Regions from separate parts of the Pelotomaculum sp. FP genome, predicted to be linked through region 2. Evidence: a T-box and tRNA genes for the amino acid it is inferred to sense, from the RefSeq annotation. Region 2 holds a T-box; the other holds one or more tRNA genes.
The links. The T-box of region 2 lies ahead of metG (methionine--tRNA ligase). A T-box ahead of a tRNA ligase gene usually reads a tRNA of that ligase, here a tRNA-Met.
Positions count from the first base shown of each region.

Region 1: it has a tRNA-Met gene. The T-box ahead of metG (methionine--tRNA ligase) is inferred to sense a tRNA for this amino acid. The anticodon was not compared.

Region 1 is NZ_QFGB01000058.1:11,269-26,342, forward strand. It holds gene Psfp_RS17380 (PIN/TRAM domain-containing protein) at 1-756, shown strand, start outside; gene ispD (2-C-methyl-D-erythritol 4-phosphate cytidylyltransferase) at 749-1,459, shown strand; gene ispF (2-C-methyl-D-erythritol 2,4-cyclodiphosphate synthase) at 1,456-1,938, shown strand; gene Psfp_RS21830 (hypothetical protein) at 1,944-2,150, shown strand; gene gltX (glutamate--tRNA ligase) at 2,178-3,653, shown strand; gene cysE (serine O-acetyltransferase) at 3,898-4,635, shown strand; gene cysS (cysteine--tRNA ligase) at 4,622-6,091, shown strand; gene Psfp_RS17410 (ribonuclease III domain-containing protein) at 6,098-6,487, shown strand; gene thyX (FAD-dependent thymidylate synthase) at 6,638-7,378, shown strand; gene rlmB (23S rRNA (guanosine(2251)-2'-O)-methyltransferase RlmB) at 7,896-8,654, shown strand; gene Psfp_RS17425 (NYN domain-containing protein) at 8,632-9,147, shown strand; gene sigH (RNA polymerase sporulation sigma factor SigH) at 9,350-9,994, shown strand; tRNA gene Psfp_RS17435 (tRNA-Thr) at 10,152-10,227, shown strand; tRNA gene Psfp_RS17440 (tRNA-Tyr) at 10,257-10,341, shown strand; tRNA gene Psfp_RS17445 (tRNA-Met) at 10,413-10,488, shown strand; gene Psfp_RS17450 (glycosyl hydrolase family 18 protein) at 10,574-11,560, shown strand; gene Psfp_RS17455 (DUF134 domain-containing protein) at 12,014-12,415, shown strand; gene Psfp_RS17460 (NifB/NifX family molybdenum-iron cluster-binding protein) at 12,449-12,790, shown strand; gene Psfp_RS17465 (PAS domain S-box protein) at 12,962-15,040, shown strand.
Region 2 is NZ_QFGB01000074.1:1,973-16,407, reverse strand. It holds gene Psfp_RS19050 (branched-chain amino acid ABC transporter permease) at 1-765, shown strand, start outside; gene Psfp_RS19045 (ABC transporter ATP-binding protein) at 746-1,519, shown strand; gene Psfp_RS19040 (ABC transporter ATP-binding protein) at 1,519-2,238, shown strand; gene Psfp_RS19035 (UPF0158 family protein) at 2,466-2,957, opposite strand; gene cobO (cob(I)yrinic acid a,c-diamide adenosyltransferase) at 2,989-3,531, opposite strand; gene Psfp_RS19025 (TatD family hydrolase) at 3,748-4,518, opposite strand; gene metG (methionine--tRNA ligase) at 4,538-6,073, opposite strand; T-box leader at 6,371-6,629, opposite strand; gene Psfp_RS19015 (AbrB/MazE/SpoVT family DNA-binding domain-containing protein) at 6,815-7,069, shown strand; gene rsmI (16S rRNA (cytidine(1402)-2'-O)-methyltransferase) at 7,112-7,969, opposite strand; gene Psfp_RS19005 (initiation control protein YabA) at 8,076-8,429, opposite strand; gene Psfp_RS19000 (stage 0 sporulation family protein) at 8,429-9,301, opposite strand; gene holB (DNA polymerase III subunit delta') at 9,301-10,323, opposite strand; gene tmk (dTMP kinase) at 10,320-10,943, opposite strand; gene Psfp_RS18985 (aminotransferase class I/II-fold pyridoxal phosphate-dependent enzyme) at 11,319-12,764, opposite strand; gene Psfp_RS18980 (hypothetical protein) at 12,960-13,232, shown strand; gene Psfp_RS18975 (sigma factor G inhibitor Gin) at 13,184-13,312, opposite strand; gene Psfp_RS18970 (4Fe-4S dicluster domain-containing protein) at 13,432-13,692, opposite strand; gene Psfp_RS18965 (2-oxoacid:acceptor oxidoreductase family protein) at 13,707-14,297, opposite strand; gene Psfp_RS18960 (thiamine pyrophosphate-dependent enzyme) at 14,297-14,435, opposite strand, start outside.

The DNA of each region.
Region 1 (15,074 bases), on a different contig from region 2:
CTTGGCTTAAGCATCGGCATCAAAAAGCGTGAAGAACTACTGGCGCTGTTCGCCAGTTTCCCCAAGTTTGGCAAGGACCGGGCTTTGAAATCCGAGCTCAAAGCGGGGCATTTTAAGATTCTGGATACCAGTGTGATTATTGATGGACGGATCGCCGAACTGTGCGAAAGCGGCTTTATTGAGGGAGTTATGCTTATTCCCGCCTTTGTGCTGGAAGAGCTGCGCCATATAGCTGACTCTCCCGACCTTTTGAAAAGGAACCGGGGCAGGCGGGGCCTGGATATACTTAATAAGATGAGGAAAGATGTTGACATAAAAGTCCAAATATACGACAACAACCGGGGACTGGAAGATGTCGCGGAAGTGGATACCAAGCTGGTCAAGCTGGCTCAGAAACTGGGCGGCAAAATCATTACCAACGACTATAACCTGAACAAAGTTGCAGAACTGCACGGTGTTAAGGTTCTAAATATCAACGAGCTGGCCAACGCCGTGAAGCCGGTAGTTCTGCCGGGTGAGGAAATGGTGGTGCAGTTGGTCAAGGACGGAAAAGAGATGGGCCAGGGAGTTGCCTACCTGGATGATGGTACCATGATCGTGGTGGACAACGGCAAGCGTTATATGAACCAGACTATCCCGGTGCTGGTCACCAGTGTTCTCCAGACTGCCGCCGGGCGGATGATTTTTGCCAAGCCCAAGTATGAAAAACGCGGCGAAGGACAAGCTCATCTGGGTGAGGTGAACGCCATTGGTTAAGGTTGCCGCTGTGGTGCCTGCCGCCGGTTGCGGGAGCCGGATGGGGTCGGATGTGAAGAAGCAGTTTATTGCTCTGGCCGGGGCGCCTATACTGGGGTACGTATTAAGAATTCTTGAAGCCAGCAAGCTGGTGCAGGCCATAGTGGTAGCCGTAGGCGAAGGTGAAGAGGAATATTGCCGCCGGGCTGTGGTCGACAAGCTGGGGCTAAAGAAAATAACAGCCGTCGTACAAGGTGGTAAAGAGCGCCAGGATTCCGTTTACAGCGGCCTCCTGGCGCTTGCGCCTGATACGGATATTGTGGTCATACATGACGGGGTCCGCCCCCTGTTGAGCGATGAAAACCTGGAGATGGTCGTCGGGGCCGCCCTTGCGTTTGACGCCGCAACCTGCGCCGTGCCTGTAAAAGACACGGTTAAACTAGCCCGGGAGGACGGTTTTGTGGCCGAAACCCTGCCCAGAAACAGGCTGTGGTTGACCCAGACACCTCAGGCTTTCCGTTACGGGGTTATTCTGGACGCGCACCGCCGCGCTCATGAGGAAAACTTCAGGGCCACGGACGACGCGGCGCTGGTTGAAAGGCTGGGGATGGCGGTGAAATTGGTGGATGGCAGTTACCGGAATATCAAAATTACAACTCCCGAAGACCTCATCGTGGCTTCGGCCCTGCTCGAGGCCTCTCAGGCCGGGGGTGGTCAAAAATGAGGGTGGGGTTTGGCTATGACGTCCACAGGCTGGTGGAAGGAAGGCCGCTGGTCCTGGGGGGTGTCGAGATCCCATATGACAAGGGGCTTTTGGGGCACTCCGACGCGGATGTGCTGGCGCATGCCGTTATGGACGCCCTGCTGGGCGCCGCCGGGGCTGGTGATATCGGCCGGCATTTTCCCGATACCGATGAACGCTATAAAGGAATTAGCAGCCTGATCCTCTTGTCAAAAGTCGGTGAAGTGCTGAACGAAAAGGGTTTCACGGTGGGGAACATAGACGCGGTGGTTGTGGCCCAGAGACCGAAACTGGCTCCCTATATGGAAGAAATGAAGCTAAAGATGGCGGAAGCGCTGGGGATTAGCTCTTCCAAGGTCAACGTTAAGGCAACGACGACCGAGGGACTTGGCTTTACCGGTACCGGCGAGGGTATTGCCGCTTATGGCGCGGCGCTTCTAGAAGGCGGTCCGGGGACTTAGGGCAGTTGCCCGGCCGTTATCGCGGCGCCGTTCGTCATCAACCTCATCAGCCTCATCAGCCTCTTTCGAAAAGGCTTGACTTGCGGGCTTTCGCACTCACATTTTTTTATGAATTGCTATTGACCATTTGCCTGCCGGATAAAACAGGTGTTATAATAAGCTACGATAAAAAAGGGTCATTTAACCAGCCGTTAGATATGACTTCCGGCTGATTTGCGCCTTAAGGAGGAACCATTTTGTTGCCGGTACGAGTCCGTTTTGCGCCGAGTCCCACCGGTCCCTTTCATATCGGGGGGGCCAGATCGGCGTTGTTTAACTGGCTTTTTGCCCGCCATTACGGGGGCGCTTTAATAGTCCGGATAGAGGATACCGATCTGGAGCGTTCTACCAGGGAATCTGAGGAAAACATCCTCAATGCCCTGCGCTGGCTTGGCCTGGACTGGGATGAGGGGATCCAGGTTGGGGGCCCCAACGAGCCCTATCGCCAGACGGAAAGGCTGGACCTTTACCGCCGGTATGCAGACACCTTACTGGAAAGCGGCCAGGCTTACCGTTGCTATTGTACGGAGGAGGAACTGGCAGCCGAGCGGGAAGAGCTTTTGGAAAAAGGCGAGATGGTCCGCTATATGGGCCGCTGCCGCAACCTCACGCCGCAAGCGCGCGCCGCCCTGGAAGCGGCAGGCCGCAAGCCGGTGATACGCTTTAGGGTGCCGGAAAACCATGTCATCCAGGTCAACGACCTCGTCCGGGGCGAGGTTTCATTTGATTGCAGCGGCATTGGCGACTTCATTATTGTAAAATCCGACGGTATTCCCACCTACAATTTCGCTGTGGTCATAGATGATCACACCATGGGAATCAGCCACGTAATCAGGGCCGAGGAACACCTGTCGAACACACCGCGCCAGATTTTAATTTTCGAAGCGCTGGGCTGGCAGATCCCGGAGTTTGCCCATGTGTCGCTGATCCTGGGCCAGGACCGCAGCAAGATGAGCAAGCGCCACGGCGCCACCGCTATTGAGCAGTACCAGGCAAAAGGCTACCTGCCCGAGGCCCTGGTTAACTTTCTGGCGCTGCTGGGCTGGTCCCCCGGAGGAGAAGAAGAGGTTTTTTCCCTGGAACAGCTGGTGGAGCATTTTTCTCTGGAGCGAGTGTCCAAAAGTCCCGCCGTTTTTGACCTCGATAAGCTAAACTGGCTCAACGGCCACTATATCCGTACCGCCTCCCTGGAACGGATTACCGAACTGGCCATACCATATTTAGAAGAGGCAGGCTATATAAGTCAACCGCTTACTGCTAAGAGGTATGAGTGGGTTAAAATGGTGGTTGCCTTAGTACGGGATTATTTGAACTGTCTGGAGGAAATCACGGACCACGCCGCTATTTTCTTTAGCGACAAGGTCGACATAGAAGAATACGAAGCCAGGGAGATCATGGCCGGCAACCAGGTCCCGGCTGTTTTGCAAGCCCTCAAAGCCAAGGTTACTACAGGTCCCGCCCTCACCGAAGCAGGCGCCAGACTTCTGCTCAAGGAAGTCGGCAAAGAGCTGGGCGTCAAAGGCAAAGAAATTTTTATGCCGGTCCGGGTAGCGCTGACCGGAAAAACCCACGGACCCGATTTAAACCGGATCATGGCCATCCTCGGCCAAACCGGTGTCGCCAACCGCCTGGAACAGGCGAGGGCTTATACTGCAATTCTTAATGGTCAGGCGTAAGCTAATACTGCATTCCTAATGGTCAGGCGTAAGGCGTAGGCTTATACTGCAGTTCTTATGGGTCAGGCATAGGGCGTAAAGCTATTATTTTGCAATTCTTAATGGTCAGTTGTAAGGTGTAGGCTACATAGTGGGTATTTTACATAATATAATGTGAAGCTTATGTCTTTCAAGACCACAAAGGAATGCAGTATATATCTACGCCTTACGCCCTATGACTTACGACCTGCAAGGGGGTATTGGCATGTTCGACCGGCTGCGCAAGGATATCCGGGCTGTGATGGAGCGGGATCCCGCCGCCAAATCCGTATTGGAAGTGGTCCTGTGCTATCCCGGTCTTCACGCTGTTCTTATGCACAGGCTCGCGCACGGTTTTTTTCGCCGGGGCTGGTTTGTTATCGCCCGGCTCATTTCCCAGTTCGCCCGTTTTATAACCGGTATCGAAATTCACCCCGGCGCCAGGATCGGAGAAGGTTTTTTTATTGACCACGGCTCCGGCGTCGTTATCGGTGAGACTGCTGAAATCGGGGACAATGTTACCGTCTACCAGGGGGTTACCCTGGGGGGGACAGGCAAGGAAAAAGGCAAAAGGCATCCCACAATCGGCAACAACGTAATGATCAGCGCCGGCGCCAAGGTCCTTGGATCCTTTACGGTTGGTGACAACGTCAGGATTGGCGCCGGTTCTGTGGTTTTAAAGGCCGTGCCCTCCGACTGCACTGTGGTCGGAGTTCCCGGCAAGATCGTTGTTATGGACGGCCATAAAGTAGATCCCCGGCAGGCGCCCGGCGAGGTAAACCTGCGCCACGATCAGCTTCCCGACCCTGTTACAGACGTGCTTGTATGTATGCATAAAAGTATAGAAAGGTTGGAAAAGCGGGTCAGAGAACTGGAGGACCAGAATCTTCAACTGGCAGGCCTGCGCCGGGAGGAACTGACGGGCTGCCGAGAGAGGTGTTTCTTAAAAGATGGAGATTTATAACACCCTGACCAGGCGGAAGGAGACCTTCCAGCCGAGAGACCCGGGCCGGGTCGGCATCTATGTCTGCGGCCCGACGACCTATAACTATGTGCACCTCGGCAATGCCAGGCCGCTGGTCTTTTTTGACACGGTACGGCGGTATTTTGACTACAAAGGCTACGAGGTAGTTTACGTCCAGAACTTCACCGACGTCGACGACAAGATTATCAACCGCGCCAGGGAGCAGGGGGAGGACCCTCTCGCTTTCTCCCATATGTATATTAATGAATATTTTAAAGACGCCGACTCCCTTAACGTCCGCCGGGCTGATCAACACCCCAAGGTATCGGAGCATATTCCCGACATCATCGGGACTGTTGAAGCGCTGATCAAAAACGGCTTTGCTTATGAAGTGGACGGGGACGTCTATTTTGCAGTGCGCAAGTTTGAGCCTTACGGCAGGCTTTCCGGCCGTACCTTCGACGACATGCAGGCAGGCGCCCGGGTGGATGTGGATACCCGCAAGCAAGACCCCATGGATTTTGCCCTTTGGAAGGCCGCCAAGCCGGGCGAGCCGTCCTGGGACAGCCCCTGGGGACCGGGCAGGCCGGGCTGGCACATCGAGTGCTCGGTCATGTCGCAAAAATACCTCGGGACCAACTTTGACATCCATGGCGGAGGCAGTGACCTGATCTTTCCCCACCATGAAAATGAAATCGCTCAGGCTGAAGCGGCAACCGGAGAACCTTTTGTCCGCTACTGGCTGCATAACGGCTTTATTACCGTAAACGACGAGAAAATGTCCAAGTCGCTGGGCAACTTCTTCCTGGTCAGGGACATCCTGTCCAAATTTTCGCCGGAAGTAGTCCGCTTTTTCCTCCTCTCCACTCATTACCGCAGCCCCCTCGACTTTGCCGATGAAAACCTGGTTTCTGCCGGGAAAGGGCTGGAAAGGATCAAGACCAGCATCCGGCTGTTGACCGAAGCCCTGGAGAGGAAGGGAGAAGTTTCCACCGCCCGCTCTGTTTCCGGCTGGGCGGCAGACTTAACAGCCTCCCTTGAAAACTTAAAAGCCGCCTTTGATTCCGCCATGGACGATGACTTCAACACTGCTCTGGCCATGGGAGTCATCTTTGACCTGGCCAGAGAGGTCAACAGCGCCGTCCAGAAGGCGGGAAACGAGGTCTCCGGCCCGGACCGGGAGGCTCTCCGGCGCGCTTATGACCTGTTTCAGAATTTCAACGGGGTCATGGGGCTTTTTAAGGTTGAACCGCAAAGCGGCAGAATCCTTTTAGATAGTGACGCAGGTGATGGTTCCAGCCTGGCGGAAGGGTTAATCAACCTGATTATTGAGATCCGGCAAGAAGCCCGCAAGAAGAAAGACTGGGCAGTCGCCGACCGGATCAGGGACGGTTTGAAAGAACTTGGCGTGGTCCTTGAGGATACTCCTCAGGGCGTTCGCTGGAAGAAGCAGTGATGGGGGTTGAAAAATATTCAACCAGGTGAACTGCCGGCGCTGGCGCTGGCTTACATCGGGGACGCCGTCTATGAACTGGCCGTACGTTCCCACCTCGTCAACAGCGGTATTTCAAGAGTCAACCGCCTGCACGATGAGGCCGTAAAATTTGTGCAGGCGAAAGCCCAGGCCAGGCTGCTCAGAGAGCTGGAAGGGATCCTCACACAGGAAGAAACAGCTGTAATTCGCCGCGGCCGCAACGCCAAGTCTCCCCATACCCCCCGCAGCGCCGGTGTGATCGATTACCGGCAAAGCACAGCTTTCGAATGCCTGATCGGCTATCTCTACCTCAAAGGCGACAAGGACCGCCTGGACGAAATCCTGTCCCTGGCGCTGGAAATAGGACGTGGGACGTGAGATGACCCGTGGCTAACCCAGTAAATGTAGGTGCGAATTCATTCGCACACGACCCCATAGGAATACCGTATAAGCCTACGCCTTACGCCTGACCAATAAGGAATACAGTATTAGCCTACGCCCGACCAAAAAGAAATGCAGGTGTTACGAATGGGTGTTAAAAAACTAAGCGTCAGCCTTTTAAAACATACCCCCGGCCCCGAAGAAGCTATCGCTATGGGGGCCAAGCTGTGTTACTCACCGGCGGGACTCGAGGAGCTGAAGCGAGGGGTTAAAGAAAGAGATCAGGGTACCTTTTTAGCGCGGCTGATCGACTCCGGACACCTATCCCCCATAGAGCACGCCAGCTTTACCTTCGGTATCGAGGGAGTCTCACGCAGCCTGCTGGCCCAGATTACCCGTCACCGCATCGCCAGTTTCAGCGTCAAGTCGCAGCGCTATGTCTCTGAGGTAAGCGCTCAAAATGAGGACGGAGTATTCGGCTATATCGTGCCGCCGCGCATAGAAGCGCTCGGTCCCGGGGCTGTTGAAGTGTTTAAGAAACAGATGAAACAGGTGCAGGAGTGGTACGATTACTGGGTGGAAAAGCTCGGGAACCACGGTGAGCCAACCTATGAGGACGCCCGCTTCGTTTTGCCCAACGCAGCCGAGACGAAGCTGCTGGTAACCATGAATGCCCGCGAACTGCTGCACTTTTTTTCGCTGCGCTGCTGCAACAGGGCCCAGTGGGAAATAAGAGCCCTGGCCGTTGAGATGCTGCGCCTGGTCAAAAAAGCTGCGCCGGTTATTTTCCGCGATGCCGGGCCAGGCTGTGTCAACGGACCCTGCCCGGAAGGCAAAATGAGCTGTGGTAAAATTACCGAGGTAAGGGAACAATTTAAAAATGTTTAGTATTACATAGACATCCAAATTACTGAAAGCAAGCCCACTACCGATTGGTAGACAGAGAACTGTCTTTATTACACTTATTACAAAAATTCTTCTCGAAAAGGCTTGACTTGCGGGCATGGGGTTATCCGGAGTGAACGTAGCACCTGGGTGCGTTCCTTAGCGCGTGCGTTGCTTGCAGCAAAGCTTAAATAGCGCGTAGCTGCCGGATGGCTGTCTGCAGATGCGGTCGGTATGACGTTCTTATTGAACAAGTGGAGAATTGCGAAGAGAACGGAGGATAACCCCATGACCACTACCCCAGAGGCTTTTCGAGAACTAGTCTCTGGACCAGGGCTGGTCGAGGCTGTGCGATGTAGGCGATTTTAATCGCACACGGCGCGTCAGCGCCGAACTTATGTGACTAATGTAACATTTGTGCGAATGAATTCGCACCTACATTTTCTGGGGTACTACAAGTGTTTTTCATAAGGCAAGCCATATTGTAATTTTAAGTAGTTTTCAAAAGGAGAGACTTCGCCTGGAAGACGTCATTGCAGGACGCAACCCGGTCCGGGAAGCGCTGCGGTCCGGCCGCCCCATCAATAAAATATTAATCGCCGAAGGGCCTTTGTCCGGGCCCTTGATGGAAATCTACGGCGCGGCCAGGGAGAAACACATCCCCGTGCAGAAGGTGGACAGGCAGCGGCTGGGCAAATTCGCCCCCGATGGCGCCCACCAGGGTGTGATAGCCCTGGCAGCCGCCAAAGAGTATGTGGAAGTGGAAGACATCCTGGCTGGAGCCGGTCCCGGTGTACCGCCGTTTCTGATCCTGCTGGATGAGATCAACGACCCGCATAACCTTGGCGCCATCCTCCGTACCGCTGACGCCGCCGGCGCGCACGGAGTTGTCATTCCGCGCCGCCGCTCCGCCCCACTGACGCCAACTGTAGCCAAGGCATCGGCCGGGGCCATTGAATATGTGCCGGTGGCCAGGGTCGCCAATATGCCTCAGACTATCGAAACATTGAAAAAGCAAGGCCTCTGGATGGTAGGCGCCGATCCGGAGGGACAGGAACTTTATTGGGATGCCCGCCTGGAGGGACCGCTTGGCCTGGTCATAGGCGGTGAGGGCAAGGGCTTGGGCCGTCTGGTCAAAGAGCGGTGTGACCTCCTGGTGCGCCTGCCCATGTCCGGTCGTGTAAACTCATTAAATGCTTCAGTTGCAGCCGCCCTGCTGGCCTATGAAGTAGTGCGCCAGAGGAGAATCGCTTTAAATGAAGGGTCATCTCATCGTTGACGGTTATAATATTATTTATGCCTGGCCCGAATTTAATAAGAACAGGGAAACCGGGTTGGATTACGCCAGGTCAAAGCTGGTGTCCATACTTGCCGACCACGCGGCTCTAACCGGGTTGAAAGTGGTGGTCGTCTTTGACGCCCACCAAATTAAAGGCGGCGCTGAAAGAACGGAAGTTGTAGACGGGGTGGAGGTAATTTACACCCAGCAGGGGGAAACAGCCGACTCACTGATCGAGCGCATGGCCGGCTCCTTTCCAGAGGACGGGGGGACGGTATATGTAGCCACCTCGGACTGGGCCGAACAGGTGATCATTTTTGGCAGGGGAGCGTTTCGCCTGACTCCAGGTGAACTGCGCGAGCAAGTGCGGCGGACCAAAGAGGAAAGCAAGGTCCACTACCAGCAAAGCAAGCCGGTGGACGGTTACCTGGAAAACCGTTTGCTGGAAAAGGTGCGCTCCAAATTTGAACAATGGAGGCGGGGAAAGGGCTAGCCCGTCCAATTTTACCTTGACGAGCTTCCACCGCTTCGTTATAATAAGTTAGGAACCTGACCGAAACTATAATCAACATATGCCTAGCCCCGTGAAAAGAAAAAGTGCATTCCGGGCTGAAGGCCTGGGCATTGTCAATTAGCGAGGGTGGGGTTTTTTATTTTTTTTCTCGTTGGTTGATGGGAAAAAGAGGGGGAGAATAGTGATTTTTCAAGCCCAGACGGAAGTTTACAACGGATTTCAGCTGCTGGTTGACGAAGAAGTTGTGGAATTTGCCCGGGAGGGTGACGAAATAGCCCTGGAATACCTGATTAATAAGTACAAAAATTTTGTCCGCGCCAAAGCCCGATCATATTTTCTGATCGGGGCCGATCGCGAAGACATCATCCAAGAAGGTATGATCGGGTTATATAAGGCAATCCGGGACTTCCGGATGGACAAGCTATCCTCATTCAGGGCTTTTGCCGAGCTCTGCATTACCAGGCAGATTATCACTGCCATCAAGACTGCCACCAGGCAAAAGCATATACCGCTGAACTCCTACGTCTCCCTTAACAAGCCCATATACGATGAGGATTCGGACCGCACCCTGCTAGATGTACTATCGGGTTCGAAAATCACGGATCCCGAGGAGTTAATAATCTCCAGGGAAGAGTTTGACGATATCGAAGAGAAGATGGGCGAGATCTTAAGTTCGCTGGAGTGGAAAGTCTTGATGTCCTACCTGGAAGGCAAGTCCTACCAGGAAATCGCCGAAGACTTAAAGCGCCACGTCAAGTCAATCGACAACGCGTTGCAGCGCGTGAAGCGGAAACTCGAACGCTACCTTGAAAAGCGCGAAGCATAACCAGTTAACTGACAGGTTGCCTTTAACCGGCGGTTAAAGGTTTTTCTATGCTGGCTAAGCCGATATGGCTGCTGTCCGGGACCCACTTGGAGACGGAGCCAATTTATTTCAGGTTGACAGCACCGCCATAATAGCTTATAATAGCTACTGTGTCAGCGCCGGCGTAGCTCAATTGGCAGAGCAGCTGACTTGTAATCAGCAGGTTGCGGGTTCGAGTCCCATCGCCGGCTCCAACTGAGAAGCGATACCCACATCTAAATATGGAGGGGTTCCCGAGTGGCTAAAGGGAGCAGACTGTAAATCTGCCGTCGACGACTTCGCTGGTTCGAATCCAGCCCCCTCCACCATCGCTTTTAAGCTGGGGCCCTGGCCGTTTGACAAAGGGCTCCTGATATGATATAATAAGCTTTGTCGATATCGCGGGGTAGAGCAGTTGGTAGCTCGTCGGGCTCATAACCCGAAGGTCAGGGGTTCAAATCCCCTCCCCGCAACCAAAGAAATCAATCCTCGCAAGCAATTGCGGGGTTTTTTAATTTCCCGGACATAGCCCTGTGTCAATTCTTGCCACTAATGTGTATTATGGGTAAAAAGGATTTGCTGAAAATGCAGCATCTTGTGGCAAAGGAAAGGCCGGCTATGTTAAGACAGCAGTTTTATTTTGAAAACAATTGGTATTACGTTACGGATCCTTGGGCGCTGGTGGATCTGCAGGTTCACGGTAAAGATATTACTTATTTTGTCCCCTACTGGTTTGGTGCAACCGAGCAGGGGACCCTGAGTGACCAGTCCGACCCCGATACCCTGGCGACGCTGCAGCAATTGGGCCTGCCTGTGGTGGCTTTAGTCTATAATTTGGCCGGAGCCATTCACAAGATTTTGACCATCCCCAGCCTGCGCCAGACTCTTATAACAAACATTTTAAATATGCTCCTTAGTAAAAGGTTTATTGGCGTGAATGTGGACTTTGAATTTGTGCCGCCGGAAGACAGACAGTATTTGACTATGTTTATGGCAGAGCTTTATGCGGCATTAAAACCGTATGGGCTTTTGGTTACCATATCCGTTCCTCCTGAACTTAAAGACGATCCGGCCCACCCATTTTCGGGGGCGTTCAGCTACTCCGACCTGGCCAGGTACAGCGACCAGCTGTATCTCCTGGCTTACGATGAACATGTCGCAATTCCCGGTCCCATCGCCTCTTACGGCTTTGTCCGTCAAGTGCTGACCTATGCCTTGTCCGTGATACCACGGGAAAAGATTCGTCTGGGAATGGCCGTGTACGGGCGTGATTGGTCCCCCGGGACAGAACTTCCCAGGGAACTGTCCTTCGAAGAAGCTATAACCACCGCCTCCCGCCATGGAGTTGCCATCCGCTATGATGAAGAGGCGCAGGAATCAACCTACACCTACACGGCAAATGGAGTAAACCATATTGTCTGGTTTGAAGATGTGAGGAGCTTTGCAGTAAAACTAAACCTGGCTTTTCAAGAAGGGATAATGGGTATAGCTGTGTGGAGGCTGGGTCTGGAGGATCCGCGAATTTGGGAATTGCTGAGGATGTGCTGAAAGCTGATTGTTACTAAGAAGGAGCTATCCCCACAGCAGACCGCTATATTACCGTCATTGAAACTAACACCAAGCTTCCCAAAGGATTGGGGCGCTTGGTGTTGAGCTTTTATTGCAATATTTCACATAATCGTTCCCAAAATACTGATTAACGCTACGACAAGGATAATTAAAATAAGCGCATTAATCAAACTAATCCCTCCAGCAGCCTTTTAAAACAGCCTACCAGCAATTTATTAAAAATCCATTAAAGAAAATTTAAATTTCTCTCAATTATTGTAAGCGATTACAGCGCTTTGTTCTATTATTGACATATGTTCAATATTATTTATATAATTATTCATGTGGAACTGCCCCGGCAAGTATTCTGTTGACCCGCACCCTTTCAGCGCTGTATGATGGGGGAAAATTGAGAATTATAATATAGAGTCTTTTAAGTAAAGAGGTGATCGCATGCCTAGACCTCCAAAATGCAGGAGAGTGGAGCAGTTTCCCATGGTTACCTGCTTTAAGCCTGCGGGAATACCGAGTACAGAACTTGATGAGGTTGTTATTTCTGTGGAAGAAATTGAGGCTATCCGGCTTAGAGATCTACTGGAGCTGGAGCATGAAGAATGCGCCGAAAAGATGTTGGTCTCGCGGCCTACCTTTCACCGCATCCTGGCCTCGGCCAGAAAAAAAATTGCATTTGCTCTGATTAATGGGTCAGCCTTGAAAGTAACCGGAGGCAGCTTTAAATTGGCCCAACACAAACTGGAGTGCCGCCGTTGCGGTCATCAATGGGTGGGAACAGTCTGCTGCAGGCGCACTGTTTGCCCGGCCTGCGCCCAAAAGGACTGGCAGATAACTGAGTAAAGCAAAAGTCAATTAACAAGGGAGTCAAAGAAGATGAAAATTGCGATGCCTTACCTGAATGGGATGGTAGATGACTATTTTGGCAGAAATGGTGAATTCGTCATTATTGAAGCGGATGACGGTATGATCACCGGCAAAAAAATTATCACCAGCGAAACCGCTCTGGGAGACCTGGTGGGTATGTTTCAGAACGAAGGGGTGGAGGTCGTTATCGCCAATGTGATCAGCCGCCCGTTGGTGGAAATGTTTTTTTACAACAGCATACGGGTTATCACCAGAGCCTCCGGTGAGGTAGAACAGGTTGCCAAGGATTTCCTCAGCGGCGAACTGCTAACTGGGGCCGCTTGTCGAAGTGGTGGAAACCACGCCCGCTAGGAGGCAGGGGGAAGCAGGGGGACGGTTCTTTTGCTTCCGAAAAAAGGAAGCAAAAGAACCGTCCCCCTGCTTCCTTTATTTATAAAATTTTACACAAAAACAAGGAGTTCCTGATTTTTTGCTGAATTTACCTGGATAAGGAAATATTTTGCCAAAATATCGGAGGACGCCTTGAGCAACCAAAGTTTGCACAGCTTTATCTTGGAGCAGTCATTTGACGGAATTGCTTTTGCCGACGAGCAGGGAGGATTTCTCGAATGGAACAGTAGTTTGGAACATATTACGGGGCTAAAGCGCAGCGAGGTAGTGGGACGCCCTTGTTGGGATGTTTATTTCCAATTATTGTCAAGTGAGGCTAAAACAACGGCCTTATACGAAAGGCTCAAAACAAACATCTTGCATATGCTGGAGACCGGGCTATCCCCGGCCATGGGCGAAGCAGCTATTCAGTGGCCCGACGGAATACGCAAAATTATCCAGATGACGGCTTTTTCCATCATGACCGCCAAAGGCTACATGTTGGGAATAATTGTACGAGACATTACCAGGCTCAAGCTGTTGGATAATGAACTACAACAAGGCCGGGCCTGGCTTGAGCAAATGGCGCTCGATCGTACAGCCGGGTATAAAAAGCTCAACCGGCAGCTTTCGTTGGAAATAGTAAAGCGCAGGCAGGTTGAGGAAGCCCTTTCGCGGCAGTTGGAGATAAGCCTGGCTATCACCGAACTCTCACGCAAGCTTCTATCGCCTGCCGCGATTGAGGATATTTCCATCCTGGTGCTGGATCATGCCAAGCGCCTTACCGGCAGCAAATACGGTTATGTCGGCTATATCGAGCCTGAGACGGGTTATCTCATTTGTTGTACCATGACCAGGGATATCTGGGATAACTGTAAGGTTAAAGACAAGGACATTGTCTACAAGCGCTTTGGTGATTTGGGCGGGTGGGTCATCCGGAACAAAAAATCACTGCTTACCAACACCCCTGCTCAAGACCCGCGTTCAGCAGGAACGCCTCCCGGCCATATCCCCATCGACCGTGTAATCGCCGCTCCGGCTATTTTTAACGAAATGCTGGTTGGACTCGTCACTCTGGCCAATTCACCCCGCGATTACAGGGAGCAGGATCTGGCGCTGATCGAGCGCCTGGCGGATCTCTACGCCATTGCCGTTCACCGCAAGCGCTCCGAAGATGCCCTCCGCATCTCGGAGGCCAACTACCGGGCAATATTCGACGGGGCCGATGACGCCATTCTGGTGCATGATCTGCACACCGGCGTCGTTACCGATGTCAACCAAAAAGCCTGTCAACTGTTCGGCTGCAAGCCGCTGGAGAGCAGCCCGGATCTGGACGGCCGGCTCATCAACCTGCCGCAGTACGCCCGGGATAGTGCGGCAAGGTGGATGGCGGAGGCCGCCAAAGGGGAACCGCTGCTTTTTGAGAGTGTGCTGAAGGATAGTGACGGGGCGTCCTTGTCAATTGAAGTAAGCTTAAAACGGGCCGTCATCGGGGGAAAGGAAAGCGCGGTGGCTATCGTCAGGGACATTACCAGGCGAAGGCAGGTGGAAAGGGAAATGGTCCGCCTGGACCGGCTCCACCTTGTCGGCGAAATGGCCGCCAGCTTCGGCCACGAAATCAGAAACCCGATGACGTCGGTGCGCGGTCTTTTACAGGTTTTGAGGGGTAAACCCGAGTGTCTCAAATATAAAGAGTACCTTGATTTGATGATTGAGGAACTGGACCGGGCCAATTCAATTATTCAGGAATTTCTCTCTCTGGCCAAGGACAGGGCGGTACTCTTTAAGGTCCAGAGCCTGAACGCAATTATAGAAGCCGTTTTCCCGTTAATTCTTGCAAGCGCGCTGATCCAGGACAAGTACGCCGAAGTTGATCTTGGAGATATTCCGGATATGCCCTTCGATGAAAAAGAAATACGCCAGGTTATTTTAAACCTGGTGCGCAACGGGCTGGAGGCAATGCCCCCCGGGGGCTGCCTGACTATAAGGACTTTTACCGAGGGCAATGAGGTGGTCCTGTCGGTCCAGGATCAGGGCACGGGAATAGGACCTGACATCATTGAGAAAATCGGCAACCCGTTTTTCACTACCAAGGAGCAGGGCACCGGGCTGGGGTTGGCGGTTTGTTACAGTATTGCCGCGCGCCACGGGGCGACAATAAAGATTGAGACCGGCTCCGAAGGCTCCACCTTTTTCTTCAGGTTCCCTCGTCCGGACAACGCGGGGCAGTAACTGCCCTGAAAACATTTCGGCCGCTGCAATGCCG
Region 2 (14,435 bases):
CTGGGACACGGCAGTTTACTCTGGTTTCTTATTGCCCTCGTTGCCGGTTCCCTGGTTGCCGGTCTGATCGCCTTGTTAATCGGGTTGCCTATTTTGCGGCTGCGCTCCGACTACCTGGGTATCGCCACTTTAGGCTTCGGTATCATCGTCAAGGTCGGCATGGACAATGCCAACAAAGTCCTGCCGGTTCTCGGCGGGGCCACCGGCATGAGCGGCTTAACTAAAGTAGCCAACTTCGAAATAATTTTTCTATTTTTCCTTGCCGCCATTTTGCTGGTGAGAAACCTTATATATTCCAAGTACGGGCGGGCCTTTACCTCCATCCGCGAGGATGAAATAGCCGCTGACGCCATGGGCATAGACACTACCCGCTACAAAACCATGGCCTTTGTCCTGGGCTGCGCCCTGGCGGGGCTGGCCGGTTCTCTTTACGCGCACCGCTATCCTTTTCTACACCCGTCCAGCTTCGACTTCCTCAAATCCTTTGACTTTCTATTGATCGTCGTGCTGGGTGGGCTGGGCAGCTTAAGCGGCACCATCGTCACCGCCGTGGCCTGGGCCTTTTTACTGGAAGGCTTGCGATTCGTGCTGGGCGAACAGTTCATTGACTTCCGCGGAGTTATTTACGCTCTAATCCTGATCATCACCATCCTGATGCGGCCGCAGGGCCTTTTCAGCGGTAAAGAACTCCTCTTTATGAAACCACCCAAGCTCAAAAACACTGTACCAGGAGAGGAGGGTTCCCATGCCGGTCTTGGAAATTGAAGGCTTAAGCAAAAGTTTTGGCGGCTTGCGGGCGGTTTCCAACTTTGATCTGGCTCTTGGAGACAATGAAGTTGTAGGGTTGATCGGTCCCAACGGGGCAGGCAAAACAACCATTTTCAACTTGATTACCGGAATTTATCCGGTTACCTCCGGCTCCATCAATTTCATGGGCAAGAGCATACTGGGTATACGTCCTTTTAAAATTACACAACTGGGTATCTCGCGGACCTTCCAGAATATCCGGATTTTTAAGGAGTGCACTGTTCTGGACAATGTCCGCACCGTCTTTCATCCCAGGGTGAAATACGGTGTCGTAGACGCTTTCCTGCACACACCCCGGTATGTTGCTGAGGAGGCGCGCATTACCGAGCGGTCACTTGAGCTTTTGAAGACCATGAACCTTGCTGGGAGGGCTGAATTAAAGGCAGCCAGCCTGCCCTACGGAGACCAGCGCCGCCTGGAAATAGCCCGTGCCCTGGCCGGAGAACCGAAAGTGCTTCTTTTGGATGAGCCGGCCGCCGGCATGAACCCCTCCGAGGTCGGAACCCTGGTAGAACTTATAAAGTTCATTAGAAATAAGTTTAAAATAACCGTTCTGTTAATCGAACACCAGATGAACGTGGTTATGAACGTATGCGACCGGCTGGTAGTGCTCGACTTCGGAGAGATTATCGCCGAAGGACTGCCCGAAGAGATCCGTAACAACCAGAAAGTTTTGGAGGCTTATCTGGGCAAGGGGGTGACGGTAGCCTGATGCTGTCTGTAGATAATATTCAAGTCTTTTACGGAGCCATCCAGGCGCTGCACGGTATTTCCTTCGAAGTCAAGGAAGGAGAAATCGTGACCCTGATCGGCGCCAACGGCGCCGGTAAATCCACGACCTTAAGGACCATTTCCGGCCTCTTGCGGCCCAAGTCCGGCGCCGTCAAGTTTGGGGGCGCCGACATTACCAGAGTTCCCGCTCATAAGATTGTCCAGATGGGCCTGGCCCACGTACCGGAGGGAAGAAAAATCTTTCCCGACCTGACTGTGCGCGAGAACCTGATCATGGGCGCTTATACCAGGACTGACCGCGCTGAAATTGCAGGCAGCCTCGATAATGTATTCCAACGTTTCCCGCGCCTTAAAGAACGGGAAAAGCAGTTAGCCGGCACCCTCTCGGGCGGCGAGCAGCAAATGCTGGCCATGGGACGCGGGTTGATGTGCCAACCCAAGCTTCTGATCCTGGACGAGCCTTCCATGGGGCTTTCCCCCATCCTGGTCGAGGATATTTTTAAAATAATCGCGGAGATTAACCAACTGGGAACAACTATCCTGCTGGTCGAGCAAAACGCCTTTATGGCGCTTCAAATAGCCCACAGGGCCTATGTGCTGGAAACCGGAAGGGTCATGCTGGCCGGCCCTGCCGCCGAGCTGCGGGAGAACCCCAGAGTCCGCAGCGCCTACCTTGGCGATGTCATTGAGATAGCCTGAACTAATAGCTTGAGCACAAGAAAAACCCGGGGCAGGTACTCCGGGTTATTACTTATATGATGCCGCAGCCGCATAATGGGCGTAGGTCGTAAGTCGTAAGGCGTAGGATATACTGCATTCCTAATAGGTCTCCATATTTGAACCTTAAAAGGTCAACGAAAAGAGTAATCTTGTTTACGCCTTATGCCTTACGACCTACGACTGACCTAAAAGCATATCTATAAAAGTCATATTCGTTTGTTGATGCCGCATGGATCATTTCTGCCGGGATGGTTGGCCTCAACCAGCTCAATCCCTTTGGCCTTAAACCATTCTTTTAAAAAGACAGCATACCTGTCATTCTGGTAATTATACCACTCTCTGCGTGTTTCCTCGTAATCATCGTCCATCAGGGCTTTTCTGAAATCCACATCCGCAGCCAGCGCCTTGGCCAGGATTTCCTTCACCAGGGGGGCATCAAGGGTATCAATGAAATCCTGTTTGATTTTTATGTCCAGTTCCTTATCCAGCTTCGGGAGCCTCGCAAAGTTTTCCGGCTGGCTGTCCATTTTCTTAACCTTTTCTTCGTGTTCAGGGAAGTCCATAGGCGCGTAAAAGTAATGTTTTCCTGTCTGCAGATCCAGGTAATACTCGGAATACTCGCTGCTGTTTTCAAAAGCGTTGACCAACCATGCCAAAACCACAGGTACCTGGCGCATCTCAACCGTTCCTTTCTTCAAGTACTGCCGTCAACAGCCAAGCAGCTCTCCATTAAAATTCTATCCCCCTCTGGGCGGGAATCCCCCGGGTAAAGGGATGTTTAATTTCCCGCATCTCAGTGACCAGGTCTGCCTTAGCGATAATTTCGGGAGAAGCATTGCGTCCGGTCAGGACCACGTGCAAACTTTCCGGCTTGGCGTCTAAAAGGGCCAGAACGTCACTCTGAGCTACCAGCCCGTAATGGATGGCGTACAGGATCTCATCCAGAATGATCAGGTCGTAATTTGCCTTTGAAAATTCAGCCCTGGCGGCCTCAAGCGCCTCCCCGGCGGCATGTCGGTGCCCGTCAAGCGACTGGTCGTCCGCTCCCTTGATGAAACCTTCTCCCATCTGCCTTATTTCAAAATTTGGGCCAAGCTTTTCTACCGCCTTCAGTTCCCCGTATTTCCAGCCACCCTTGATGAACTGGAGAACCAGCACCTTCATCCCCTGCCCCCAGGCTCTTAAGCCCATACCAAGAGCAGCCGTGGTTTTTCCCTTGCCGTTGCCCGTGTTGACCAGGATTAAACCTTGTTTCTTTTGCTCTTGCATAATAAGCTCCCGTTCCTTTCTTCACAGAAAAATCTTTCTATCCTGAACATAAGAGTCCGGCATACGAAGCGTTACCCCAAAGATGCAGGTGCGAATTCATTCGCACAAAGGCAACATTGGCTGCCACAAATTCGGCGCTGGCGCGCCGTGTGCGATTGAAATGGCGCCTACATCGGCTGGTATTTTCATGCTATGTGGCGCCGCCGGCTTATTATTTATTCAAGCAATTCCGAACAATCTCCTGCCATTTTCTGTACATGTTTTCGCCAATTCTTCGACATCTATTCCCTTAAGCGTCGCAATCTCTGCCGCGGTAAAAGCAATGTAGGAGGGTTCGTTGCGTTTGCCCCGGTGCGGCGACGGCGTCAGGTAGGGTGCATCTGTTTCCAGCAGCAGGCGGTCCATGGGAACCCGGCCGGCTACATCTTTCAACCTGGACGCATTCTGGTAGGTTACCGGCCCGGCAATGGAAATATAAAAGCCCATGGACAGGCATTCCTGCGCCATCTCCCAACTGCCGGAGTAGCAATGCATGACACCTCCGGCGGCGCCCAGTCCCAACTCGCGCAAGATATCCATGAGATCACCGTGCGCGTCCCGGTCATGAATGATTACCGGCAAGCTCAGCTCGCGAGCCAGGATTAACTGCTCCCGGAAAACCTTGCGCTGCATTTCCCGGGGGGAAAGATCACGGTAGTAATCCAGCCCAATCTCGCCCAGCGCCACCACCCTGGGGTGGGCGGACATGTTCTTTAATTCCTCAAGGTAGCCGGGCCCGGCTTCCATCGCATTGTGCGGGTGAAACCCTACGGAAGCATATACCATGTCATTATTTTCGGCCAGTGTTATGGCTCGCCGGGAGGATTCCAGGTTGTAGCCCACGTTGTTGATATAGGCCACCCCTGCGCCGCGCGCCCGTTCCAATACCTCCTCCCGGTCGAGTTCGTACTCCTCTTCAGCAATGTGGGCATGTGTATCAAACAAAAGCATGGCAATCATCCTGTCCTTTTTATACTTCAATCCGCGGGAAAAGAGCCTGGGCCCGCTTAACTTTTACCCCGGCGGGGAATTTCCCCCAGGCCAGGGAATCCCAGGTTTGCACGCCCTCCCGCCCGGCCAGGCCCAACTGGGACCAGACCCGCGGGGGCAGTAGAGGCATGTAGGGCGCCGCTATGACGGTGATAAAACGAATGCACTCGGCCAGGTTGTACATGACCGTAGCCAGCCGCTGCCTCTGAGCCGGGTCTTTGGCCAGGCCCCAGGGCGCCGTCTCGTCCACGTACTTGTTGGCGCGTCCCACCAGGCGCCATAAGGCGCTCAAGGCTCCGGAGAGGTCCAGCGCGTCCATTGCTTCTTCAACTTTTACCGGAGTCTGTTCGGCCAGGTCGATCAATTCCTGATCCGGACCTTCAGGGGCGCCGGGCGCTTCAACCACACCCTGAAAATATTTTTCAATCATGGCGATGGAGCGGCTGACCAGGTTGCCCAGGTCATTGGCCAGGTCCTTGTTGATCCGCTCTACCAGAGCGTCCTCGCTATAAGAACCGTCCGAGCCGGGGGGCAGTTCGCGCAGCAGGTAATAGCGGATGGCATCCACCCCGTACTTTTCGATTAAAACCAGCGGGTCCACCACATTTCCTTTGGATTTGGACATTTTACCGCTGTCGAGCAACAGCCAGCCGTGGCCCACCACCCGCTTGGGCAGTTCGAGTCCAAGGGCCATCAGGAGACACGGCCAGATGATGCTGTGAAAACGCACAATGTCCTTGCCCATCAGGTGGACATCGGCCGGCCAGTATTTTTTAAAAAGGGTATCGTCGCCGGTTCCGTAACCCAGCGCGGAGATATAGTTGGTCAAAGCGTCCACCCAGACGTAGATGACATGCTTGGGGTCAAAGGGAACAGGAATACCCCAGTTAAAGGTGGTCCTTGAAACACAGAGGTCCTCCAGACCGCTCTTAATAAAACTCACCATTTCATTGCGCCGTGAAGTGGGCTGAATAAACTCCGGGTGCTCCTCTATGTGCTGCAGCAGGCGGTCGGCGTACTTGGAAATCTTAAAAAAATAACTTTCTTCCTGGAGCAGTTCCACCGGACGTCCGCAGTCGGGACAATTGCCCTCCTCCAGCCTGCTTTCCACCCAAAAAGCTTCACAGGGTGTACAGTACCAGCCTTCGTAGCTGGCCTTGTAGATATCCCCCTGGTCGTATAATCTCTGAAAGAATTCGGAGACCACCTTTTTGTGACGCGGTTCAGTTGTGCGGATAAAATCATCGTAACTCACTTCCAGGCTACCCCACAGGCTCTTAAAGCCGGCTACGATTTTATCAACGTATTCCTGAGGGGTCTCACCACGTGATTTGGCCGCCCGCTCAATCTTCTGGCCGTGTTCATCCGAGCCGGTAAGAAAATACGTATCCCACCCGGTGAGCTTCTTGAACCGGCTCATGGTGTCTGCAGCCACCGTGGTATAAGCATGCCCGATATGCAGGTTGTCGCTGGGGTAGTAAATCGGGGTAGTAATGTAAAACGTGCCCTTGCTCATAATCTTATTCCTCCTTTGTTTAAGCTATCGAAGTAGACATTATTTTTTTCTTATTTTGGTCGTAAGGCGTAAGGCGCAGGTCAAATTGTCGCAGGTCGTAGGGCGTAAGGCGTAGGTAATACGGCATTCCTTTTAGGCTTAAAATTTGCCGCAATTCTCTGAAGCCCAATCAAATAATAATTAGGATTTCTTTCTTTTTACGCCTTACGCCCTACGCCCTACGACAGTTTGATAATACGCCACAACCTCCTCTTACCAGAAAAAGTTTCAGTAAACAAAAACACTCCCTCCTTGTTACCAAGGGGCGGAGTGTTAATATTACCCGCGGTACCACCCTTTTTTACCGGCTTCTCACGAAGCGGCCTTTCAAGGTACGGGGAAGATCGTTCCCGATACCCAAGCCTGGTAACGGCGCTAATCCCGTCGCGACCTACTGTAAGTTCAGACGCGCAGCTCCAGGGCCATGTTCAGCCGTCCTTTCCCCGCGGGTTTCCACCCAACCCCGCTCTCTGTGGGGTATTAATACCAGCTTACTCTTCCCCTTCTCAGCCTTTTTGAAGCATTTAAGAAAGCCAACAAACTGATTTTAATCCAAGGGAATCTGATTTGTCAAGTTTTCGACAATCAGGAAAAAAAGTAGTTGATTAGTAAATAAATGTGTTGACTTTTACTGGAATCGTTGGTACCATTTAGTTGTAAGAAATTTAAACATTGTGTCGAATTTTGTAGAGGAGGGATAGCATGAAATCGACAGGGATTGTCAGAAAGGTGGACGAGCTCGGCAGAGTGGTCATTCCCATTGAATTGCGGCGGACGCTGGGAATTGACGAAAAAGACCCTCTGGAAATCTACGTAGATAATGAGAAGATTATCTTGAAAAAGTACGAGCCGGCCTGCGTCTTCTGCGGCAACGCTTCGGATGTCCAACACTACCGCGGCAAAATGGTATGCCGTGAGTGTGCTCTGGCCATGATTGAAAACGCTCAAGCAATGTAATTTGCAGTAATAAGAGGGACGAAAGTCTCTCATTTTTTTTACTCAAGTTTCTTTCTCAAGTACCGCCTGGTAGACCTCCCGCCTGGAAATACCGCGCAAACGGGCAACTTCCCTGAGGGCATCCTTGCGGCCGGCTCCTTTTGCCTCGATCAGGGCTACATGAGCGGCAGGACTCAAGTGAAGCCACTCCGGTTCATTTTTTGCCGGGCTTTCAGCGCCGGCGCCGTCAACAACCAGGGTAAACTCGCCTCGCGGTTCCTTTTCCCTGAAATGCTCCACCAGTTCGGCCAGCGAACCCCGGATAATTTCTTCATGCAGCTTGGTCAGTTCCCTGGCTGCCGCTGCAGCCCGGTCGCCGAGGACCTCATACAGGTCAGCCAATGTCGCCCGCAAGCGGTGCGGCGCCTCATAGAAAATAAGAGTACCCTGTTGGGGCTGAAGTTCCCTTAATTTTTCGCGCCTCGCTTTGGCGGAGCTTGGTAAAAATCCAATAAAAATAAAGCTTTCCGTAGGAAGGCCGGAGACCACCAGGGCTGTAATACCGGCGCTTGGCCCTGGTATCGCAGTAACCCCACACCCTTCCCGCAGGGCTAACCCGACCAGTTCCGACCCCTGGTCCGACACTCCCGGCATACCGGCGTCGGAAACCAGGGCAATATTTTTGCCGGAGCGCAGCAGGTCCAATAGGACCGGCCCCTTGGCGCGCATATTATGGCGGTGGTAGCTGGTAAGCCCGGTATGAATATCATAGCGGCTCAAAAGTTTCCGGGTGTGACGCGTATCTTCCGCGGCAATCAGGTCGACCTCCCGCAACACTCGCAGGGCGCGCATCGTAATGTCCTCCAGGTTGCCGATAGGCGTCGCGCACAGGTAAAGTACCCCTTTTTGCCCTTCTGTCACAGTGTTTCACCTCCCCGGCTGGTTTAAAAGCTCCTCAAAAGACATCCTGCGCACCCACATTATAAGGCCAGCCTGGAATTATATTTCCACGCTGTCTTTTAGAAAATTAAGAGTTGCTCTCTTCAACCTTTTTGCCGGTTGAGGGCTCCGCTTCCTTGCGCAAAAAGGCCATACAAAAAAGGCACTCTCCAGACCTCCTGCGGCCGAAATAAAGGTTGCAGATATGGAACGCCTGGTCGTACAGTTCAAGGAGGTTCGAAAAGGCCGCGCCGGACTTGCCTGCAGCCTCACTTGCCGCGCCGTTTACCAGATCCGCGCGGTAAAAGGCGGCCAGTTCATTCCTGAGCCGGGAGTTTTCCTCATCCGCTTCCCGGATTTCATGTTTCAATTCCTGCATTTCAGCAAGCAGGGAATGTAGTTTTGCTTCCATTTCTTTAATGCGTTTGAACAGGCCCTGCACTAAACTGTCTCCTCGTTTGATTGCCGGGGGCATTCTTTCTTATGGCCTTTGCACATTTTGGCCTGGCCATCTTTAGATACAATTTCTTCACAGGGATATTCTTTGATGATTTTACTTTCCTTCAGTTCCACGCTGACGTACTTTTTAAATATATTTATACCGACTACCTTACCCTCCCCATCAGGGGTAGTAACCCAGCTGCCGGGATCAGGAAATTCTCCTCTGGCATGCTCGTAAGACTCGTTTTCGTATTTCAGACAGCACATCAGCCTGCCGCAGATGCCGGAAATTTTGGTGGGATTAAGGGAAAGATTTTGCTCCTTGGCCATCCTGATGGAGACGGAAGCAAAATCGGAAAGCCAGGTGGCGCAGCAGAGCTCACGCCCGCAACAGCCAAGCCCGCCCACCAGTTTGGCTTCGTCCCGGACCCCAATCTGCCTTAGTTCAATCCTGGTCCGGAACACCGCAGCCAGGTCCTTTACCAGTTCACGAAAGTCAATACGCCCTTCCGCGGTAAAATAAAAAATGATTTTGTTACCGTCAAAGGTCTGCTCAACCCCCACCAGTTTCATAGGCAGCTTATGGAATGCAATCTTCTCCAGACCCACCTGGAAAGCCCTGCATTCTTTTTCTTTGTTAGCGGCAAGTTGCTGGTAATCCTCAACGGTAGCTTTACGGATTACCTTTTTGAGCGGAGCCACCACTTCATCCTCATTAACTTGCAAAGGGCCCGCCACCACGTCCCCGTACTCGACACCTCTGGCAGTTTCCACAATTACCCCTTCTCCCATGGTCAGCGGGAGGTCACCGGGGTCAAAATAGTATATCTTACCGGCCTTTTTAAAGCGAATACCGACCACGATTAATTCCACTAAACGATTCCCTCCTCTACTCCGGTTGTTAAACCCGGAGCCCTTCCTGCCAGATGCAAAAATAGTATATCCAGGGCCAACCGGGTATTGGCGTTGGCCTCAATTTTTTTTCTGGTAGTTTCTATCTCTTCTAGTATCTCCAAGAGACGCCCGGTTTCAAAGCTTCCCGCCTCCTTTTCCATGATATCAATATGGTCTAAATGATATAAAAGCCCTGTTTCTCCAGTTAATTTAAGGACCAGCAGGTCGCGGTACCAGCATTTTAGGATCTCCAGGATAGCGCTTACTTTCTCTTTTTGCTCTGCGATTTGTCCCGCCATCGCCAGCGCCTCGTGGGGAGCGGCTCCGTCCAGGTCATGCGCCAGACGGATCGCGAGGCTTTGCTCCGCCTGGAATGTCCCGGCCGCGTAAGCCAGCGCTTTACCCATGCTGCCGCCGGCCATCGCAGCGGTCAGACCCGCTTTAACCGGGTCCAGACCATGCAGGGCAACCAGCCCTCCGGTCAGCTCCGGCAGGGGTATGCTTTTGAATGAGCACAGTTGGCAGCGGGACAAAATGGTCGGAAGCAGGGACTGCGGCTGGTCGGAAACCAGGATCATGACTGTACCGCCGGGCGGCTCCTCCAGCGTCTTCAGCAGGCAATTGGAGGCATCCGCGGTCATTAGCTCGGCCTGATCAATCAAAAACACCTTACGTCCGCCCTGGTAGGCTCTGTAGGGGATCCGGCGCAGCATGCCGCGCACCTGTTCAATCTTGATGGACGCTCCTGAGGGCTGTAACGTATAAAGGTCGGGATGGTTATGGTTCGCCGCCTGCCGGCAGGTACGGCAGACCCCGCAGGCGTCCCCGGCCGCCGGTTGAGAACAGAGCAGCGCCCGCGCAAAAGCCCGGGCCGTTGTTTTCTTACCCACCCCCGCGGGGCCGGCAAAGAGATAGGCATGGACAACATGGCCGCTGGAAACAGCGTTCATCAGAGTTTGGACTATCTGTTGATGGCCGGCTATCTCCCGCAGAAACCTCATCCCAAAATTTCCTCCACAACCCCAATGATATCGTGATGGACCTGCTCTATGGTACGGTTGGCGTCAATGACACGGTAACGGTCGGGGTCGCGCCCGGCCAGCGTCAGGTAACCGGCCCGGACTTTACGGTGAAAAACACGGTCCTCCTGTTCTATACGGTCCGCACCCCGGCCTGACCCCGTAATCCTCTCCATACCGGTATCACAAAGAAAATCCAAGAGCAGTACCAGGTCGGGCTTCAGTCCGGCCGTTGCCGTCTCGTTCAGCTTTTCTAACTGCCCGACGTCTAAACCCCTGCCAAACCCCTGGTAGGCCAGACTGGAGTCGAGAAAGCGGTCACACAGCACTATTTTTCCTTCCTGCAAGGCGGGCAAAATCACCTGCGCCACGTGCTGCGCCCGGGCGGCGGCATAAAGGAGGGCTTCGGCGACGGGGACCAGTTCGCTATGTTGCGGGTTGAGCAGCAACTCACGGACAGTCTCCCCAATTCTTGTCCCCCCCGGTTCCCTGGTGTACAGCACCGGGCAACCCCGGGCGGACAGTTTATCACCCAAAAGCTTTAGCTGGGTGGTCTTGCCGGAGCCGTCGATACCTTCAAAAACTAAAAACTTTCCCTTCATGCTAAAGCACCTCAAAATTTGGTCGTAGGTCGTAAGGCGTAGGTCGTAAGGTGTATACTGCATTCCTCTTAGTCGCATGTCGTGATACGTGGATGTATTCTGTATTCCTACAGTAAACAAAAACTGATTGTTAATCACAACAGTGAAAATATGCAATCATATAGTATTACCTGACTGGTGTAGTGTAGGTGCGATTTCAATCGCACAACGGGGCGTTAGCGCCGTACTTGGGCATCTAATGTAGCTTTTGTGCGAATGAATTCGCACCTACATCCGAGCAATATAGCAGAAGCCGAAATAATTTTTGGAGCAGCGAAACGCTAATTAAGCTATTAAGTCGCTCAATTTAAGCGCTTGTCGTACAGGCTCTTGTAGCTATTCTACCACAACACTGATTGTTTTTAGCGTTGGATCGGCCGGGCCGTGGCAGGGCAGTCCCATTTTTCTGACTGCCGTCAGGTAGTTGATAACATCCACGGTGATTTCCTCACCCGGGTTTACAGCCGGAATGCCGGGCGGGTACACAGCGATTGTCTCTGCTGAGATCCTTCCCCTGGCTTCATCAAGAGGCACCTGACGGAATTTTGCAAACCAGGCCTCGCGTGGTTTCATCAACACAATAAAACTGTCCGGCGGGGCAATGAACGGGATGGGTTCTGTCTTGCGCTCCCTGAAGGAGATGTCCTCCATGGCGCGGGCCAGTCCTTCACAGTCGGCCCGGACGGCGCCAATTGAGACAATAGCCACCACATGGGCGGAATCAGCCATTTCAACGTAAACACGGTAGCGTTCCGCCAGCATCTGCTGCACCTGGTAGCCGGACAACCCCAGCCTGCGCACTGAAATCACCAGCCTGGTCGGATCCAGGCTTGAGCCTTCGGGCAGGCGCTCCGGGGACAAAACACTCAAACCATCGATAATTGACAAGCGCTGGCGCAGGCCATAGGCCAGTTCCAGAGCCTGGTCCAGCAGTCCTTTCCCCCGCAGCGCCAGCTGCCGGCGGGCCAAATCAAGGGAAGCCATGAGCAGGTAGGACGGGCTGGTGGTTTGCAGCAGGCGCAGAGCTGCCGCGACACCCTGCTGCTCAATTCGTTGTCCTTGCAGGTGCAGGACTGAACTTTGGGTTAGTGAACCGCCCAGCTTGTGGGTACTCTGGACGGCAGCGTCCGCGCCGCAAGCCATGGCATCCTCCGGCAAGGCCGGGTGAAAGCGCAGGTGGGCGCCATGCGCTTCATCTACCAGGAGCGGCTTGTCCGCCCTGTGAGCAGCTTCAGCATAACCCTGCAAATCTCCGGTGACTCCGTAATAGTTGGGACTTACCGCCAGGACGGCGGCGGCTGCCGGGTTATTTTCCAACGCCGCCCGTATGGCGGCGGGTGCGACGCCGCAATCCAGACCGAATTCAGGCATAAGCTCCGGTGTGACGTAAACCGGGTCGGCGCCGGCCAGAACCAGACCGCCCAGGACCGAGCGATGGGCATTTCTCGGTACAACTACCTGTTTCTCACCCACAGTTGCCACAAGCAGGGCATGAATGCCGGCGCTTGTACCGTTAACCAGGAAGAAACTGCGGTCTGCTCCGTAAAGGCCGGCAGCCAGTTCCTGGGCCAGGCGGATGGGCCCGCTCGGGCTGTGCAGGTCATCCAAACCAGACAGCTCGGTCAAATCAAGGGAAAAAAGGGCTTTATTGTCCAGGGACATGAGACCTTCCGGAATGCATCGGCCCTGCCTGTGTCCAGGTATATGGAGATTGCACGTATTTTTTTCATTATGCCTGCAGAGCGCCTCAAAAAGAGGAGCCTGTCCTTGCCTTTCAGACAAAAAACTGCCTCCGGAACAAAATAAATAAAAACAAAAAAAAATTAAATACAAGTTTTACTAATCTTTAATTATATCATAGAAGTCACATTATTACCAACGCCATCCTGCAATTTTGCCATTAGTTTAACCTTATAGATAACAGAGCGCATGGTCACAATAAGAAAAACATTACTATATGTAAAGGAGTGATACCGGGTGGCAGAAGAACAGTCCTGGAAGGTAGATGAAAAGACTCTGTCCAAAAAATACGGCACCGACGTTAAGAAACTGATCAGGGCCTGGAAAAGGGGCTTTACAGATCAGGATATTGCTGTAAAGACCGGTATCAGGCCCACCACCTTATATATGATCAAGCAAGACCTGGAATTGGCGCACAGGCGCATCCGCCTGGCCCAAAAAAAACAGGCGCTGACCCAAGCTCAGACATTGGTTGGCCAGCACCAGATTTTTTTCAATCCCCACTTGTAGTAGTCATAGTCCGGATCGCCCCTGTCAAGGACAATGATTCTACGCTCACACTCGTTGCAGATATAGCGACCCTTAACCATGAGTCCTTCGAATGCAGTCAACTGGGGACGCCGGCATAATATACATGTGGGAGATGCGACTGCCACTTTATTTCACCACCGCTTAAATCACCTTTTCATATTAAATATGAACGCCACGGCTAATGGGTGAAAGGCGGTTTTTTCCTTTTCTCAATACTTATAGCGCAATCCGGGCATACCTCCTGGCATATACCACAGGCGATACACGCATCACTCGACTCAATAGTCGGCGTCCCATAAACTCCTAACACATCGGACCAGTTCAGACACTTTTTTGGGCATTTTTCAATGCATAGCCCGCAACCCTTGCAAAGGCCCGGGAAAAGTGTAAAATTTCCTTTTGTTAATTCCTGTGTTTTTGGTTGGAATTGCAGTGTCATTTTTATGGTCCTCCTTAAGCATTGCTGACGGCCCGATTATTTTGATCAGATCGAACCAATTCCATGCCCCGTTCCAGGGCTCTGAAATTTAACTCCCTCAACTCAGGCTGTTTTTCAAACTTGTAACCAAGTTTTCTTTCAACAGCCTCTTTAATCCGTTCCAGTGAAATCACCCCGGTTGCTCCTACTACGGCGCCCATGATCAAAATGTTAAAAACACGGGGGTTCAGCTCCTGCTTGGCGACTTCTATAGCCGGAATGGGCAGCACCCTGGCGGCATTGGCCGGCAGGTCTTCGTCTTTGACCTGGGTACTGCTTTCATAAACAAAAACGGTCTTAGGACCTACATATTGCCGGGTACGGTGTACCGCCCGGTCGCTTAAAGCCACTACGATATCCCCGGTTTGAAACTTGGGTGAACCAATCTGCTTGTCGCTAATCTGGACAAAGGCCACCGATACACCGCCCCGCTGCTCCACTCCGAAGTTTGGGATATAGAGAGCTTGTTTACCTTCCGCATTGGCAGCTTCCGCGATGATTTCTGCAACCGACTGGACCCCCTGGCCCCCCTCGCCTGCAAGTACCAATTTGGTTGTCCCGGTCATTAGCCCACCTCCCCCTGCACGGCGCCCGGCGCCTTGATTTCTCCCACTTTAAACTGCTTGGACATCTCGTTTTCGATAAAACTCCAGGTATCCTTGGCATTGGTACGCCAGTTGGTAGGACAGGAGGAAAGAGCCTCA